DNA from 2 places in the Microbulbifer sp. MLAF003 genome. Region 2 is predicted to be linked to the other one. Evidence: predicted binding sites of a transcription regulator. Region 2 holds the regulator's gene; the other holds the start of a gene.
What was found. Region 2 encodes sigma-54, which starts transcription at its own class of promoters, with help from an activator protein. Its sites were predicted from a motif close to TGGCACANNNNTTGCNNT; they were not measured.
Positions count from the first base shown of each region.

Region 1 (8,908 bases), 1.3 Mb from region 2:
CCGAATTGCCGAAACCATAAGGCACAATGGGCCCCGGATAGATTTCAACAAAGAGGGTTTCTTTGCGGGGATTCGAACCCCAGGCTCTCGCCTTCCCTTAAGATCGCTTTCCAGGCGACGTGACTTTGACGGGAATTGAACCCGTAACCAACCGACAGAACGGTTGCTCTACCAATTGAGCTACAAAGTTAGCGTTTGAGGATTGGCCCAGAGGGTACACCTGCCGCCAGCGGCGGTGGTGCCAGGCCGGCATACAGAACCGGCTCCGCTGACTGGAACAAAAACACTCAAACTTGTTTGCGGAGAACCGGCCCGTTGGGCACTATCTCCGGCATTCTTTATATACTGAAGGCCTTATCCCTGACCGACACCGATTATCCTTTGACGCAGACTACCTGCTTGAGGGTGTAAACGATTTCCACCAGGTCTTTTTGTGCTGCCATAACCTTCTCAATAGGTTTGTAGGCCGATGGGGTTTCGTCGATCACACCTTCGTCTTTACGGCACTCTACGTCGATGGTAGCCGCGCGGTGCTCCTCCAGGGACACCAGTTTTTTTGCCTTGGTACGCGACATCACTCGCCCAGCACCATGGCTACAACTGCAGAAGCTTTCCTCATTACCCAGCCCCCGCACAATAAAAGATTTGGCCCCCATACTCCCGGGAATAATGCCCATTTCATCAACACGAGCTCTTACAGCCCCCTTGCGCGTCACCAGCACATCCTTGCCGTAGTGGTGCTCTCGGGAAACATAATTGTGATGGCAATTCACTGCCTCCATGCGCGCTTCGAAATCCATGCCCAGAGCCTGCTTCACCGCACCGATAGTACGCGTCATCATTACTTCACGATTGATACGAGCAAACTCCTGTGCCCATTCCACCGCTAGTACATAGTCATCGAAATGCTCTGTGCCTTCGGGGAAATATGCTAAGTCACTATCCGGCAGATGGATATGCCAACGCTCCATATCCCGCTTGGCTTTCTCGATAAAGTAGGTACCAATACGGTTACCCACACCACGGGAACCGCTATGCAGCATCAGCCATACGCTACCGTGCTCATCCAGGCACATCTCAATAAAGTGGTTGCCGGTGCCCAATGTTCCCAAGTGGTTGATGTTATTAGTATTTTTTAATACAGGGTGCTTTTCTTTAAGCAACTCAAACTGCGCTGCCAATGGCGCCCAACCGGCAAGTGCATCATCCGGCGGATTCTCCCAGGCACCTTTATCCCTCCCCCTGCCCCGGTGCCGGCCCGTACGGCCATGGGGCACTGCGCGTTCAATAGCGCTGCGCACCCCTGCCAGGTTATCCGGAAGTTGCGCCGCTGTAAGGCTGGTTCGCACCGCCATCATGCCGCAGCCGATATCCACACCCACAGCTGCGGGAATTACCGCCCCCAGGGTAGGTACCACACTGCCAATCGTGGCGCCTTTGCCCAGGTGTACATCGGGCATCGCTGCCACCCATTTGTGGATAAAGGGCATCTGAGAAATATTTTTGAGCTGCGCCTTGGCTTCATCCTCAAAGGGCACTCCCAGGGTCCAAGACTTAATCGGCACCCCACCTGCCTGCATCACTTCATATGGCATTGGTTTCATCTTTAACTCCTTTTGAAACCGCGCTCGATGTTCTTACGCTTCATTTTTCTATTGATATAGCGAATTGAGTGCCAACTTTTTATCAAAGTTGGAAATTTTTTATAACTTGTTGTTTTTTATGGAATTTATTTTTAATACCAAAACTCTTGAGAGTTTCTTTGAAATAAGAAAGCCATAAATATCTATCTTTTTTGATAGTAAAATAATATTTTAGATAGCATGAAGACAATTGCTATCAGTATTCTCGGTACCAGCAAAGATCGGCGCGGCAAAGGTGACAAGCGCTGGGACAAATGGCGCCCAAACATATCCATGTGCCAGCACGAAGACCTGCTTATCGACCGTCTGGAACTTCTGTTCGACAATCACTCAAAGAACCTGGCAGACCAGGTCACCGAAGATATTGCACGGGTCTCTCCAGAGACTGAAGTGGTCCACCACCGGGTGAACTTTAACGACCCTTGGGATTTCGAGAGCGTATACAGCAACCTGCTGGATTTCGCCCACGCCTATAGCTTCAAGCCGGATGATGAGCAGTACCTGGTACATATCACCACGGGCACCCATGTGGCCCAGATCTGCCTATATCTATTAACAGAAGCGGGGTATTTCCCCGGGCGCCTGCTACAAACATCCCCGGCACGCAAGCACAGTGGTTTGCCGGGCGAGTACCAAATTATCGATTTGGATCTATCCAAATACGATCAGATTGCCTCGCGATTCCAGAGGGAACACCAAGAGGGCACCACCTACCTGAAAGGTGGCATTGAAACTAATAATCTCGCTTTTAACCAGATGATCGAGCAGCTGGAGCAGGTCTCTATCCGCTCTGACGCCCCAATATTAATAACCGGCCCTACGGGGGCGGGTAAATCACAACTGGCCCAGCGTGTTTATGAGCTGCGCAAACAGCGCGGTAAGCTGGAAGGCGGGTTGGTAGCAGTAAACTGCGCTACTCTGCGCGGCGAAAATGCCATGTCCGCTCTGTTCGGCCACCGCAAAGGCGCCTTTACCGGTGCCACCGCACATCGTCCCGGGCTGTTGATGGAAGCTGATAAGGGCCTACTTTTTCTGGACGAGATCGGCGAGCTGGGACTGGACGAGCAAGCCATGCTGTTACGCGCTATAGAACACAAACGTTTTATGCCCTTTGGCTCAGACAAAGAGGTGAGCAGTCACTTCCAGCTGATCGCCGGTACTAACCGGGATCTTGTCCAGCACAGCCGCGAAGGTAAGTTTCGTGCGGACCTGCTTGCCCGAATTGACCTGTGGACTTACCGCCTGCCCTCCCTGCGTGAACGTATTGAAGACCTGGAACCCAATATCGACTTTGAGCTGGAGGCTTTTTCCAGAAAGTCTGGCCATTTAGTGAGCTTCAATAAAGCGGCACGGGAGAGATATCTCAACTTTGGCCATTCAGGAGAGGCCAGCTGGTCCGCTAACTTTCGCGACCTTAACGCCAGTATCCTGCGCATGGGCACTCTCGCCGATGGTGGGCGTATTACCACTGAAGTGGTGGAAGAGGAAATCCAGCGACTGTGCTTAAAGTGGCAAGCCTCTACCAATGAGTCATCGCTACCCATTGCACGTATTGAAGCGCTACTGGGCCCCGGCAATATTGAACAGATGGATTACTACGAGCAGATCAAACTGGCAGGACTGATCCAAGTCTGTGAGGAATCCAGCTCCATGGCGGAAGCCGGGCGCCGGCTTTTTCAGATAAGCCGCACAGCTAAAAAATCCAACAACGATTCCCACCGGGTACGCCAGCTGCTGGAAAAATACGGGCTTAAGTTCGAGCAGCTGAATAAAGCCTAGAGCCCTGTTGGCACCATTTTGTTAATCTCACTCCAGAGCATCAATGATGGACCATGGAATGAGATACGCCTACTTAACCCCTCTTTTTCTTCTTCTCAGTGCCTGCGAGCCAACACAGTTTGCAGGCGGCACCGCCCTGCCAGATGGTTCTGTATACAAAGGTGACTTACAAGATGGCCTTTTCCATGGTCAGGGCCAGTTGCAATGGCCCGATGGTAATCACTATCGCGGGGAATTTCACAATGGCCGCATTAGCGGCCAGGGATTACTTACCAAAACAGATGGCTGTACTTATGAGGGTGAATTCCTCAATGGAGAACCACATGGCGAAGGCCGCTATACCTGTGGTGAAAATGAATGGTCGGGTCATTTCAATGATGGGGAGTTGCAAAGAGGCACAGCAAAATGGGATGGCAGAGAAACTTATAGTGGTGAGTTTCTGGATTACGGTCCACACGGTGAAGGTGAGCTGACCACTGAAGATGGCAGTCAATATAAAGGCACTTTCGAGCAGGGAATGTTTCTACGCGGAGACTACTCAGATAACAAAGGCTACAGATACAAAGGCGACTTCGAATACGGCTTTTACTCTGGCGCTGGTGAATTGACCCAACCTGATGGGACCACTATTCGCGCCAACTTTCGCTACGGAGAGGCGGATGGAGAAGGCCAGCGTGTGAGCATTGATGGCGAGGGAAATACTATTGAAGAGTCCGGCTATTTTGCTAAGGGCATCTATTTTCCCAGTGAGGCGGCCTGGCGTACACAACAAGAAATTCCTGCAGCCGAGGCGGAAACACGCCTTTACAGCGAGAGTGATCGCTTACAAAGCGCTATTGATGCACTGGCACCGCAGAGGCCTGGTGTACGCGATGTGTACACGCTGTTAGTAGGCGGTGATGGCACCTCTCCGGTATTTGCCAGAGAATTGGATTGGGTGTCAGAACGCCTTGATAAGGCCTTTGGTATTGATGAGCGTGTACTGCGCCTCAGTAACGGTGGCGGCTACAGCTTTCCTCTCGCCACCCGCACCAGTATCCAAGAAAGTCTCAATGCCCTGGATCAGTTACTGGACCCACAGGAAGACCTACTGCTAGTGCACCTTGTCAGCCACGGTGCACGCAATGGCGACTTAACAATTGCCGAGGGTAAAATGCCACTAAAGGATTTCTCTGTGGCAGACGGAAAAAAATGGCTGGATAACCTTAATGCAAGGTACCAGTGGATAGTAATTTCAGCCTGCTATTCCGGCCAGTGGATTGAGCCTTTGAGCACCCCAAATCGTATCGTATTTACCTCCGCTGCCGATAACAGAACCTCTTTTGGTTGCAGCGACGACTCCCAGCGCACCTGGTTCAGTTCTGCACTCTATGGCGATGCTCTACAGCAGGGAATAAAAGACCCCAAGGTTTGGTTTAGCACAGCGAATAAAAAGGTCACTGAAATGGAAAAGGAACAGGGGATAGAAAAAGATTCCCACTCCCTACCACAGCATTCCATTGGGGAAAATTTCCTAACATGGTGGAAGAAAAATAAAGAAGGTTATTGAAAGTTAAGTCTTAGCAACATGCGATAGGAGGTATTCTCTTGGAGTTCGCAAGCTTCTCTATTGAATTATTGTCTATTTTGTTTTTTATTGCCGTAATAGCCGGCCTACTCGATACATTGGCAGGTGGTGGCGGCCTGATAACAGTACCGGCCTTAATTCTGAGTGGTGTACCGCCCTTAACCGCCCTAGGCACCAATAAATTGCAAGGCAGTATCGGTACAGCAACTGCAACTTATATGATGATTAAGAGCAGTAAAATAAGCTGGAGTGGGATTAAGAGCTTAATGCTACCGGCTTTTATTGGTGCGGCTATTGGAACAATAGCAGTACAATTTATTAACACTGACATCTTGTCATATATAATTCCTGTAGTGCTTTTATTTATTGCCGTTTATTTCCTAATTTCCCCGTCATTGACTCAGAATAATGAGGAGCCAAAATTATCCAGCAGAAAATATAAATATGGGGTAATTCCATTGATTGGGTACTACGATGGCATGTTCGGACCTGGAACAGGGTCATTTTTTACCCTGTCAGGTATAGCTTGCCGGGGACAAGATATATTGACATCTACTGCGATGGCAAAACCTCTAAACTTCTCCACCAATTTAGCCTCTTTAATTATATTTTTACTTGCCGGACATATTGCGTGGATAGTAGGCATCCTAATGATGATTGGACAAATCATAGGTGCGTGGATAGGGTCACACTGCCTATTTAAAATTAATCCTACCTACCTGAGAGGAGTAGTCGTTCTTATGTGTAGCGGGATGCTAATAAAGTACGCCCACTCCATGGGGTGGATAGACTTTATGTGAACTATTAGCGTGAATAGGAAATTAGCCAGAAGCGCATCTGTTTTCTCATTTGCAATCCCGCTTTAGCAATTGAGAGCGGGATTGCAAAACGATATTTTAAGAAGATTTCTGCTCCTCTATAAAACCTTGCATCTGCTCTTCCAACATGGAGAGAGGTAAGGCTCCATTTTTTAACAGCGCATCGTGGAAGACACGTAAGTCAAACCGATCACCAAGCTCTTTTTCCGCCTGCGCACGCAGCTGGCGGATCTTAATTTCTCCCATTTTGTAAGAGAGGGCTTGGCCCGGCCAGGAAATATAACGATCCACTTCTGCACGCACATTCGCGGGAGAAAGTGAAGTATTGCTGGATAGAAAATCGAGCGCTTGCTGACGGGTCCAGCCCTGGGAGTGGATGCCGGTATCAATTACCAGGCGTGCCGCACGCCACATTTCATAGCTGAGACGCCCAAAATGCTCATAAGGCGTAGTGTACAGGCCCATTTCTTTGCCGAGACGCTCGGAGTAAAGTGCCCAACCCTCCCCAAAAGCACTCAAATAAAGATTCCGTCGAAAGTCCGGCACATTTTCAAGCTCCTGGGACAGGGCATTCTGCAGATGGTGGCCAGGCACCGCCTCATGCAGGGTCAAAGCGGGTAACTCGTACAGAGGGCGCTGATCCAAGCCGTAAGTATTCAACCAGTAAGCTCCACCGCGGGTACCACCAATAGCGGCAGGATTATAGGAAGCCGTGGTGTAGTTGGGCGCGATCTCGCTAGGTACCGGAACCACTCCGTAAGGAGTGCGTGGCAGCAGGTTAAAGAACTCTGGCAGCAGGTAATCAATGCGCTTGGAGATATAGGCAGTCTCTTTAAGTAATTCTTCCGGAGTCTGAGCATAGAATTGCGGGTCGGTGCGCAGGAAATGGGTAAACTCTTCAAAAGTCCCTTTAAAGCCGGACTCCTTAATCAGCTCCTCCATCTCTGCACGGATACGCTTGACTTCAGCAAGGCCGGTTCGATGGATCTCTAACGGGTCCATATCCAGAGTCACATAGTTACGGATATTGTGGCGATAATAGTCACTACCTCCGCGCATTTTCTCGGCACCGATAGTTTCGCTGGCAGCTTTGAGATAATCTCCCTCAAGGAAGTTTGCCACCCGAGCAAAGGCTGGAATAGCTACCTGTTCAATTGCCGCTTTTCCAGTTTCACGCAGACGTTGCTGCTCTGCAGGGGAATTGATATAGGCATCTCAACAAAAGGTTTGTACAAGCTGCTCTTAGTGGGATCCTTATAAACTTGAGCTCGCACGGTGGGGGCTATGCCCTGCACCACTATTTTGGGCAAGACAAAACCTGTGCGAACTCCTTCACGCATATTGGCAATATTCTCATCGAAATACCGGCCAAAGTCCCGGATGCGGGCGATATAGTCCTCATAATCGCCAACACGGGTCATCGCCAAACCACTATTGGCATCCAGGGCAGCGCTATAAAAACTGTAAAAAGTATTGAGGGGCACCCGCTCCAGGAACAATTCATTGGCTTCAATAGAGTTTTCCAAAACCCAGGCGAGTAACTCGCGATTAACCCTATCCGAATCGTTCAATTCATTGGTGTCCACCGCTTGCAGACGCCGGAGCAATTCCTCTTCGGCTTTGAGTCGACGTGCCCTGTCCTCGGCAGCCACCCCCGGTAATTGGCGATTATAGTCCGACACACCCATACGACCCGCAGTAATCGGGTCCTCACGCAGACTGTATTGCCAGTGGTCTTCAATCACACCCTGGAGCTGTTCTGTTGCTGTTAGGGACCAAGATACGGGGGTTAGTACACAAGTAGCCAAGATAACACCAGATACCCGCTTAATGTGTTTTGCCAGGGCCTTGCCGGATTTCACGCTGCTCTCCATTAAATCACTCGGTTTTTAGTTATCAGAATTAGATCGACCAACCTTAACATGGGTTGCCCTCTGCGAGATTGCTTTCTATAACCCATGAACCAAGAAAGGTTGTGATTTATGGAAAGTTGATTACATGAAAAGGTGCAAAGTGAAATCATTGTGGGAACCGTTATGCCTACGGCCCCACAATATACGCAGCTAGTCCCTCGCTCTTGTAAGATCTAATAGCAGAGCTACCCTTCAGGAACATGAAGTACATGAGCTGATACCAGAAGACTGAGTAAACCCTGCATTTCCACAATAACCAACGCACTTAGTGATAGTTGCGGAAGTCTCCTACCTGAACACAACATTCAAATTGACATGGGCTTAGTTGCATATTTGAATTATTACAATCCTATTTTTTCCTTTCTCCCCACACCAAGGCCACTATATGGCTGAGGAAGCCTAAAATTAACTGGGTACCATTTTAAATTGACTGGTTGTGCTTTTGTCACAATGTCTAAAAATGGCTTAGATTCAATCGCTTTGTCCCGCTCAATTTTCCTAAGAGCTTCTTGATATTGAGACGAATCTTTCGGTATTCTTCTAATTCTCAGTATTTTAAGTATCGGATCTTCTTTTGGCTGAAGGCCACCATCATATATGCCACCAAATTCAATGTCTTTTGTTTTGATTGGTGTAAAATAGCTATATTCGACTCCATTCTTCACGATCATTGCTAAAACTTTCATGTCAGGGCTCATGGCAAACTTTACTTGATGTTGCCTAAAAAGATCGAAAGCAGTCTTAGTTGGTGCACTGGGTATCTCGAGCCTTCTATAAACCTCTTTCAACGCTTCTTTGCCATCTTCCCAGCCAAATACAGCCATGTCAGGTGAGGTATATCGAGTTTGCTGACCGGCATAGCACTCATTACCAGGTCCAGCCCACGAAAGAAGACCAGCAGTATTAGCTTTTACATGAACGGTAAGTAACCCCGGATCTAAGGCAAAGCCACGCATCATAGCCACGCCCCTGTAATAAAGCCATTTTTCATCCATATTTGGACATTGGCAGCCCATTACGCCATTGACCTTTTTTTACAATCGAGAAATCCTTTGAAGCCGCCCTTATGGGCATTTAAACCTAATTTAGGAACCAACCCTCCAGCATTAATAACATCTTGTTTTGAACGAGTCAGCTCGCCTCGTCTGCCTGTTAACATTGGCATGTTTTCTCTCCATAACTTATGGT
Region 1 covers NZ_CP120232.1:4,724,193-4,733,100, forward strand. Annotated here, with positions in the region: gene P3339_RS22505 (RtcB family protein) at 375-1,604, opposite strand; gene rtcR (RNA repair transcriptional activator RtcR) at 1,824-3,422, shown strand; gene P3339_RS22515 (C13 family peptidase) at 3,481-4,971, shown strand; gene P3339_RS22520 (TSUP family transporter) at 5,010-5,789, shown strand; gene P3339_RS22525 (DUF885 domain-containing protein) at 5,886-7,013, opposite strand; gene P3339_RS22530 (DUF885 family protein) at 6,950-7,669, opposite strand; gene P3339_RS22535 (hypothetical protein) at 8,062-8,715, opposite strand; gene P3339_RS22540 (hypothetical protein) at 8,736-8,908, opposite strand, start outside.
Region 1: a site for sigma-54 is predicted at 1,661-1,678, ahead of P3339_RS22505 (RtcB family protein). Genes of this name have one in related genera too.

Region 2 (8,908 bases):
ATTTTATGCCCATGGCGGGACTCTATCTAGAGGGGGCTATTTTTGCAAACTACTCGGCTTCGCCAAAGCGTTCTGATACCAAATCACTAATAGCGCTCACTGCATCGTCTTCGTCACGGCCTTCAATCTCCAATTCAAGTTCCGTTCCCTTACCAGCGGCTAGCAGCATAAGCGCCATTACACTCTTTCCGTCGACTGATTTGCCCTGGCAGTGTACTTTGACATCTGCAGAGAATCGCGCAGAGGTCTGGGCGAACTTACTGGCTGCGCGGGCGTGTAGACCGAGCTTGTTGATAATGGTGAGGCGCTGTTTTTGCATAAGTGCGTCTAAGTTAATTGGATGTTACTTCTGCTCACGATGCCGGATCTGAACGTTATTAAACTGTTTTGAAAAAATCTTGGCCAACTGCTCCACCATATATACAGAGCGGTGGCGACCGCCAGTGCATCCAATGGAGATGCAGGTATAACTGCGATTGCTTTTTTGGTAGGAGGGCAACCAGTTATTCAGGAAGCTGGTGATATCCGCCTGCATTTTACCGGTTTCAGGGTGGCCTTGTAGGTATTCGGCAACCTCGGGGTCCAGGCCGGTTTTCTGTCTCAGGCTTGTCTCCCAGTAAGGGTTTGGCAGGCAGCGTAAGTCAAATATCAGATCCGCATCTACGGGAACCCCGTATTTAAAGCCAAAGGATTGGAAAAGGATTGCCATGCTCTCTGACTTTTCACCTACTACCCGGTTTTTCACGAGTCCACGTAGCTCGTGCAAACTGAGATTGCTGGTGTCTATCACCATGTCCGCCATCGCAGAGATCGGTGTGAGTAGTTCCTTTTCCTGGTTGAGTGCTTCTAGTAGGTGGGTGCAATCATTGCTGAGAGGGTGTTTCCGCCGGGTTTCACTGAAGCGCTGAACTAACACTGGTTCACGGGCGTCGAGGAAAATAACATCGCACTTTACGCCGTTTGCACGCAGGGATTCAATTACCCGTGGGGCCTGTTTGATATCCTGCCAAAGATTTCGGGCGTCGACGCCAAGAGCCAGCTGAGTATCCCCTTCTGCCGGTTGCTCGTGAACCCTTTTGACCAGTTCTGGTAGCAGGCTGGTTGGTAGGTTGTCAATACAGTTAAACCCTTCGTCCTCTAATAACTGAAGGGCAGAGCTTTTTCCGGAACCAGAACGGCCGCTGATAATAACCAAGCGCATGGGTGTCCCCTTTCTAAGGTCTGTGTATCACTGATTTTTAAAATAACTGCATTGTGATTGATAGTGACAGAGTGGTTGTCATCAACATTAGCATTTAACTTCAGTTTACCCATGGGCTGGTTCACTACCTGGATCACGCGGCTGCAGCGCTATCTATGGCAAGTGCGTAGAGTTCGTCGCTGGTCTTGGCCTGGCGTAACTTATCTCTTACTACGCTATTGGAAAATAGCGCTGCTATCTCGGCCAGAGTTTCTAAATGCTGCTGTTCCGCATCCTCGGGGACTAGTAGAACAAATAACAAATCAACAGGCTGGCGATCGATGGCGTCAAAATCAATTGCAGGCTCAATGGTACAGAGAACGCCAATTGGTTCTTCACAACCAGGCAGACGGCAGTGGGGGATCGCAACCCCCTCCCCAATTCCAGTTGATCCCAAGCGTTCTCGGGCAATCAATTGGTTGAAGATGGTATCGGAGTCATGTTGCGGGTATTGTTCGGCAATAGCCTGGGCAATATTGAGCAATAATTTTTTGCTACTCCCCGCCAGATGGCAAAGGCTCAGGCGGGGAGAGAGTAAAGCTTCCAGTGTCATAGTTCAGCGGTGGTTCTGCAACTTCTCTTTGTGCTTCTTCAGTTGGCGGTCCAGCTTATCAGTCAGAGCGTCAATGGCCGCGTACATATCCTTGTCTTCCGAGCCGGCACAGAGGTCGTGACCATTTATATGTACTCTGGCCTCTGCTTTTTGGATCAATTTTTCGACGGATAGGATAACCTGAGCGTTAGTAATATTGTCGTAATGCCGAGAGAGCTTCTCCAGCTTGCTTTCGCAGTAGCTGCGCATTGGTGAGGTAACATCGACGTGGTGACCACTAATGTTGATCTGCATGGATTTCTCCTAATCGGGTGCATCACATACCGGCACGTCTCCCTTTCGGGTCGCAACCCTACTAGGAAGTGGCCCAGAATGGAAGGATACACTCAAAGTTTGGAGTTTGGTTGCAGAGGGGTGAAGTGTGGTGCCAACGAGTTTGTGACCCAGGTTCTTAGGTTGGTCTAAAAATCATATTTGTGGATCAGACCAGGCGTTTTCGCTCACTGGAAGAGGGAATTCCCATGGATTCCCGGTATTTTGCTACAGTGCGTCGCGCTACCTTAATGCCTTGCTGATCCAGTTCCTGGGTGATTTTGTTATCTGAAAGGGGCTTGCGAGGCGTTTCCGCATTTATAAGTTTGCGAATTAATGCACGAATAGCAGTGGAAGAGGCGTCTTCGCCAGAATCAGTACTTACATGACTGGAGAAAAAGTATTTCAACTCAAAAGTTCCGCGAGGAGTGAGCATGTACTTTTGAGTGGTTACCCTGGAAATAGTAGATTCGTGCATGCCAATGGCTTCAGCTACATCCGCCAGTACCATAGGGCGCATGGCCTCAGGTCCCTCTTCAAAGAATCCCTGCTGTTTTTCCACGATGCAATTGGCGACCTTCAGCAGAGTCTCGTGGCGGCTCTGTAGGCTTTTTAAAAACCAACGTGCCTCCTGTAAGTGGTCGCGCAGGAAGTTGTTATCTCTGGAGTTGTCTGCCCGCTTAACCATGGAGGCATAGTGACTGTTAACGCGAATTCTGGGGGTGATCTCCGGATTTAAGTTTGCCTGCCAGCCTAGCTCCCTACGTGAAACAATAATATCCGGGGTCACATAGGTGGCTTCCTGCTCAGCGAATCTCTCACCTGGATTAGGATTCAGGGTTTGGATCAGCCGGATGACCTCGCCCAGTTGGGCTTCATTTAGACGTGTGCGCCGACTTAACTGACGGAAATCCCGCTTGCCGAGAAGGTCAAGGTGGCGCTGGATAATACACTGGGCCTGTTTTAACCATGGAGTCTCACCAGGGAGCTGCTGTAACTGCAGTAATAGGCACTCTTGTAAATTACGCGCTCCGCACCCAGCAGGCTCAAATTGCTGGATAGCCCTGAGCACAGCAAGCACCTCATCCTCCCCAACAGAAAGGGAGTTTGCAATTTCATCAAGAGGTGTGCATAGCAAACCATTAGGTTCTATGCCGTCTATCAGATTTTCTCCGATTGATTTGTCCAGCTCGGAGAGGGTGGTCAGGTTGAGCTGCCATCGCAGGTGATCCTGCAGGCCGTCCGTAGAGGTATTGCGCTCAAAACTGGGGTCTTCGTTCTCGGTGCTACCGCTGTGGCTGGTGTAGACGTCATCCCAACGTGAATCTACGGGAAGCTCTTCAGGAATGCTTTGACTCCAGTCACTCTCGATGAGATCCCGCTCCTCTACGGTATGCTCAGTAGGGGAGGTGGCCTGTTCGTTAATAGGCTCCGCTTGTAGCTCTGAGATATCTGCGCTGGAAGCTATTTCGTCAGTTTCAGCCTCCAGCATCGGGTTGCTATCCAAGGCGGCTTGGACTTCCTGTTGTAAGTCCAAAGTCGAAAGCTGCAATAGGCGTATTGCCTGTTGCAACTGAGGTGTCATGGTCAGCTGGGTACCGAGCTTTAGTTGAAGAGACTGCTTCATATTGGGGTGCTGCAGGCTGAGATCACATGGAGGTATAAATAACCTCAGATGGCGCAGACTACCCCGGCCTAAAAAGTATTACAAGCAATAAGCATGCCGGTTAGATTGGCTGCCTTATTGTTAAGTAGCTCTTTCGGCGATTAATTTTGTCAATATTCAAGATGTCTGGTGACAAATGTAGCGATCTGTCTCTAAATGGTAAATTCATGTCCCAAATAGACTTCGCGTACCTGCTGGTTGGCCAGCACCTCATCTGGAGTGCCCGCTGCAATAATATGACCCTCACTAACGATATAGGCAGTCTCGCAGATATCCAGCGTCTCTCGCACGTTGTGATCGGTAATTAAGACGCCGATTCCACGATCTCGCAAATGGCGGATTATCTCCTTGATGTCATTGACGGAAATAGGGTCCACCCCAGCGAAAGGTTCGTCCAGCAGTACGAAGCTGGGGTTTGTTGCTAGGGCGCGGGCAATTTCTACCCGACGGCGTTCCCCGCCAGAGAGGGCCATTCCCAGACTGTTTTCAATATGTGTGATATTGAACTCCTGGAGTAGCTCCTGTGCTTGCTGTTGGCGCTCGGCGCGGGTTAAGTCTTTGCGGGTTTCTAGAATGGCTAGGATATTATCCCGAACGGATAGGCGGCGAAAAACGGAGGCTTCCTGGGGGAGGTAGCCAATTCCCTTTCTGGCGCGGCCATGCATGGATAGCCGGGTTATATCCTCATCATCGATCAATACCTGACCAGCATCAGCCTGGACCAGGCCAGCAATCATGTAGAAGCATGTGGTTTTACCTGCACCGTTAGGCCCAAGGAGACCGACGACCTGTCCGCTAGAGACACTGACGGATACGTCCTGAACGACTTTTCTTTTCTTGTATTGCTTGGCTAGGTGTAACGCCTTCAGCGTTGGCATAGTATTTACCGAAATCTGTCCATGTTGCGAGCACAAACGCTCGCCGGTGAAGAGGGTGATAGATGAAATCTTTACTTTTTACGGCTCTGGGTAATGTCTTTACTGGCTGCCGTCGTTGCTTGGAGTCTGGCTTCCATCTTTTTTCTCTGGCTGCCAGATCATCTCTATCCGTTTGCCAGCTTGACCCTGGGCGCTCATTTGTTCGGTAGTTAGGTCGTAGTCAATTTTCTCTGCGGTTAAGGTGTTGCCGTCACGATCTACGTAGGCCTTCCCGGTAAGTTGTAGCTCTTCAGAGGCGACTGCATATTCGATGCGCTGAGCCCGTGCTTTTATCGGGTTCTCGCCTTCCAGTATTTTCTGTTGGAAGCGTGCAGGTTTGCCTAAGGCAATAACACGACTGATTTCCTTTTCCGGGGTGAAATAAACCTCTACTCGGTCCGCCTCTATCTTTAAAGAGCCTTGGGTTATCACTACGTTATTGTTATAAACCACTAGGTTGCTGCTTAAACCCGCATTCATCGCATCCGAGCTAATATTAATGCGCTGTTGGCGGTCTTCGGGGAGTGCGTTTGCCATTGACGTCGCAATCAGAAGCATGGTGAACGCGGAACTCTTGACTAGGTAGTGGCAAAGTTTACTTGGGATCATAGTTACTCTTTACATCGGATAGGATTTCCACCCGGTCTTCATTTAGGTATGCGCGCATTCCCTTTCCTTTAGTCTGGTTAGGACCCGAGCTAATAGTAACAATTTTGTCTGTTTCGGCGAATTCCTTATCTGGCAAAATAGTGATGCTTGATGTCTCCAGTTTGATACCACCAGGAGAAGGGAGTTCATCAATTTCTACATCACCACTTAAAACAACACGCTCACCACGGTTATATGCTGCTCCCTGCCTGGACTCAGTGCGCCACTTCGGCTGGTCTTCCTGGAAGAAAAGCATTCGAGGCTCGGTGAGTTCGGCCCTGTCTCGGCGCTTGAACTGGTAATAGGTAATTTGTTCTGCATCAACTCGGTAGGCTAGATTTCCTTCCTCATTAAAATGACGAGTTTTGGCATCGCGGATTATCAAATCGGCAGCACGGCCCTGTTGTTGAGGCGTTGGACGGATTCCCAGCAACTGCTCCGGAGGGCTTTCGGAAAACCAGAGTCCTGCGCTGATGAGCGCTACCACAAATAAAAGTGGCAACCAGGTGCGCATCACTGCTCTCCGATATAAGGTGCTAAGGCTGCGTCAAAAGTACCCTGGGACAGCATGATGCGATCACAGACTTCACGGACAGCGCCCTCGCCACCTCGGGAACTGGTTATCCACAAGGCGCGGTCTTTCACAGGAGGAGCAGCATTGGGGGGTGCGATAGGGCAACCAATATGCGTCATCACCAGCAGGTCCGGGTAGTCATCGCCGATATACGCAATATCTTCAAGGCGACAGGGCTCATCAGCGAGTAGCTCTTTTAGTGCTGCAAATTTGTCTTCCCGGCCTTGGATCAGCTTTTTAATACCTAGGTCATGAGCGCGGCGTTCGACTACGCTGCTGCGCCTGCCTGTGATGATGGCTACTCTCACTCCAGAGTTCTGCAGCATTTTAATTCCATGTCCATCCAGTGTATTGAATGTCTTGAGCTCATTACCACTATTGTCAAAATATAGTTTGCCATCGGTTAGGACTCCGTCCACATCCAAGACCAACCAGCGCACCTTTTTAAGTGCAGAATTCAATTCTTTTTCAGAAATCACCGGGTATTCCTTACATGCTGTGATGGGCGATATTTTTTCGCTCAGTAACTTTTGATTATCTCAGATTACTCCGGCGCGGAGAATATCGTGCATATGTAATACGCCGATTGGGAAGTGTGCTTCGTCTTCTACGACCAGTGCAGTGATTTTGTAGTCTTCCATGATCCTCAAAGCTTCAGCAGCCAGGGTATCAGCTGAGACTGTTTTAGGTCGGCGGCTCATCACCTGTTCCATAGTGGCTATGTCCAACTCTATTTTTTGGTCAATAACACGGCGTAGGTCACCATCAGTGAAAACTCCGAGAAGTTCTCCTTTGGGGTCGACAATAGTTGTCATTCCGAAGCCTTTACTGGTCATCTCTAATAGGGCCTGGGATAACAAAGTATCAGTATGTACCTGGGGCAACTCATCACCTGCATGCATTACATCTTCTACTTTTAATAGCAGGCGTCTTCCCAGGGCACCGCCTGGGTGGGAGAACGCAAAGTCTTCTGCAGTAAAGCCTCTGGCTTCTAATAAGGCTACAGCCAAGGCATCGCCCATCACCAATGTGACAGTCGTTGAGGAGGTGGGGGCTAGATTCAGGGGACAGGCTTCAGTTTGTACAGCAATGTCCAGGTTGACGTCGGCCGCTTGGGCAAGGGGGAGTCTCTTTTACCCGTCATACTGATCATTGGAATACTGAGTCGCTTCAGCAATGGAAGCAGAGTCAGCACCTCTGCGGATGAGCCTGAATTGGAGATGGCAATTACCAGATCGTCGCGGGTTATCATTCCCAGGTCCCCATGGCTGGCCTCGCCTGGGTGAACGAAAAAGCTAGGGGTGCCTGTGCTGGCCAGTGTGGCCGCCATTTTACGGCCGATATGCCCGGATTTCCCCATGCCGGTAACAATAGCGCGTCCACGGCATTGTAAAATCATTTCACAGGCGCGTTGAAACTCACCGTTGATTCTTTTTTCCAGTTCAGCAACGGCTTCCACCTCCATGCGAACGGTACGCCGTCCTGCTTGTAATACTAAATCTTGGGTCATTGAGTACCTCTGGTTAAGCACTTTTGTTTGTCGGGGGTATTGGTCAAAGTAGTTCTTCGCCTATGGCGCCTAAATTCACTTGCCAGGCTCTGGCGCCGGTGGCTTTGACCAGGTCACGGCTGTTGTCGTGCTAATCTATATTATTAGCGGATAGCTGGCTCTGTAAGAGTTCAGAAATTGGCTCAGGGGCATTAAATGACACGCTCGCACACCGCCACAACTCCGGGCGCGGCCATGGTATAGTCTGCCGCCGCTGCTGTCAGCTCTGTCACTCAAAGGACGATCGACAAGGCCTCAGGGGTTCCTATGGGACTTAAGGGCAGTGGCATCGTCATGGCACTTATTAAAGCCATGTGCGTCCAAGGAATGATTTGCTAATTGGAGATTATTTGTGAATACATCATTTTGGGCTGGTCGGTACGATTTTTCCCGGTGGCTTAGTTTTTTACTCTTCGCGGTAGTGGTTTCTGCTGTGGCTCCTGTGGCACACGCCAACCAAAACCCCTATAACATGATCGAGGGGGTTTCCCAAAAGTTGCTGGGTGTAATTAAGACAAATTCTCAGTACGCTAATTCTGACCCCCAGAGATACTACAGTGCGGTTGAGGGCGTTCTGGACCCAGTGGTGGATTTTGATTTTATTGCGCGTGGTGTTATGGGGCGTTATGCCAAGCAGGCCACGGCGACGCAACGCTCCCGCTTCACCAGTACATTCCGTCGTGACCTGGTGGCAACCTTCGCACGTGGTGTGGCAAATTTTGGTAATTTGGACGTGAAAGTTGTCAATCCTGGAACCCTTCCCTCTGGAAATCGGGTTAATGTTTTACAGGAAGTGCGCAGTGAAGAAGGCATCACCAAAGTATCCTATACCCTGGTACGTAATCGTGCGGGACAGTGGAAGTTGATTAATGTCATTCTGAATGGCGTCAATCTGGGCAAAACTTTTCGCAGCCAGTTTGCCCAGTCCATGCAGACCTACGGTGATATCGACAAGGTCATATCCAACTGGTCTGCTGGTGAAGATGTTGTCGATAAGGTGAGCTAGTTAGCGAACTTGGGGCGCGCAGCTGCGCGCTTTCCCCGATTCAAGTACACTTGCGTGCTGTTTTTTAACTCAACGCAAATCCCGCCTATGCAACCAGATGAAATCAAAGCCCTGATTGAGGGTCATATTCCCGAGAGTAATGTCGATGTCACTTTTGAAGGCAGTCACCTGCTGGTAACTGTGGTCAGTAGTGCCTTTGAAGGTTTGAGCCGCCTAAAAAAGCAGCAACTTGTTTATGCAGCGCTCAATGAAAAAATTGCCGATGGTACTCTTCATGCAGTACAGATGCAGACACTTACTCCAGAAGAAGCCAGTCGTTAACCTGTCACTGTGAAAACAGCGACTCCCGAAATATGAGACCGAATGGATAAGTTAATAATAGAGGGCGGCAGCCCTGTATCCGGTACATTGCGAATTTCCGGCGCGAAGAATTCTGCGCTGCC
Region 2 covers NZ_CP120232.1:1,097,720-1,106,627, forward strand. Annotated here, with positions in the region: gene P3339_RS05285 (HPr family phosphocarrier protein) at 50-319, opposite strand; gene rapZ (RNase adapter RapZ) at 344-1,201, opposite strand; gene ptsN (PTS IIA-like nitrogen regulatory protein PtsN) at 1,335-1,793, opposite strand; gene hpf (ribosome hibernation-promoting factor, HPF/YfiA family) at 1,797-2,087, opposite strand; gene P3339_RS05305 (RNA polymerase factor sigma-54) at 2,275-3,732, opposite strand; gene lptB (LPS export ABC transporter ATP-binding protein) at 3,924-4,649, opposite strand; gene lptA (lipopolysaccharide transport periplasmic protein LptA) at 4,749-5,225, opposite strand; gene lptC (LPS export ABC transporter periplasmic protein LptC) at 5,284-5,850, opposite strand; gene P3339_RS05325 (KdsC family phosphatase) at 5,850-6,389, opposite strand; partial or broken gene P3339_RS05330 (KpsF/GutQ family sugar-phosphate isomerase) at 6,450-7,420, opposite strand; gene P3339_RS05335 (MlaC/ttg2D family ABC transporter substrate-binding protein) at 7,812-8,465, shown strand; gene P3339_RS05340 (BolA family protein) at 8,553-8,786, shown strand; partial or broken gene murA (UDP-N-acetylglucosamine 1-carboxyvinyltransferase) at 8,829-8,908, shown strand, end outside.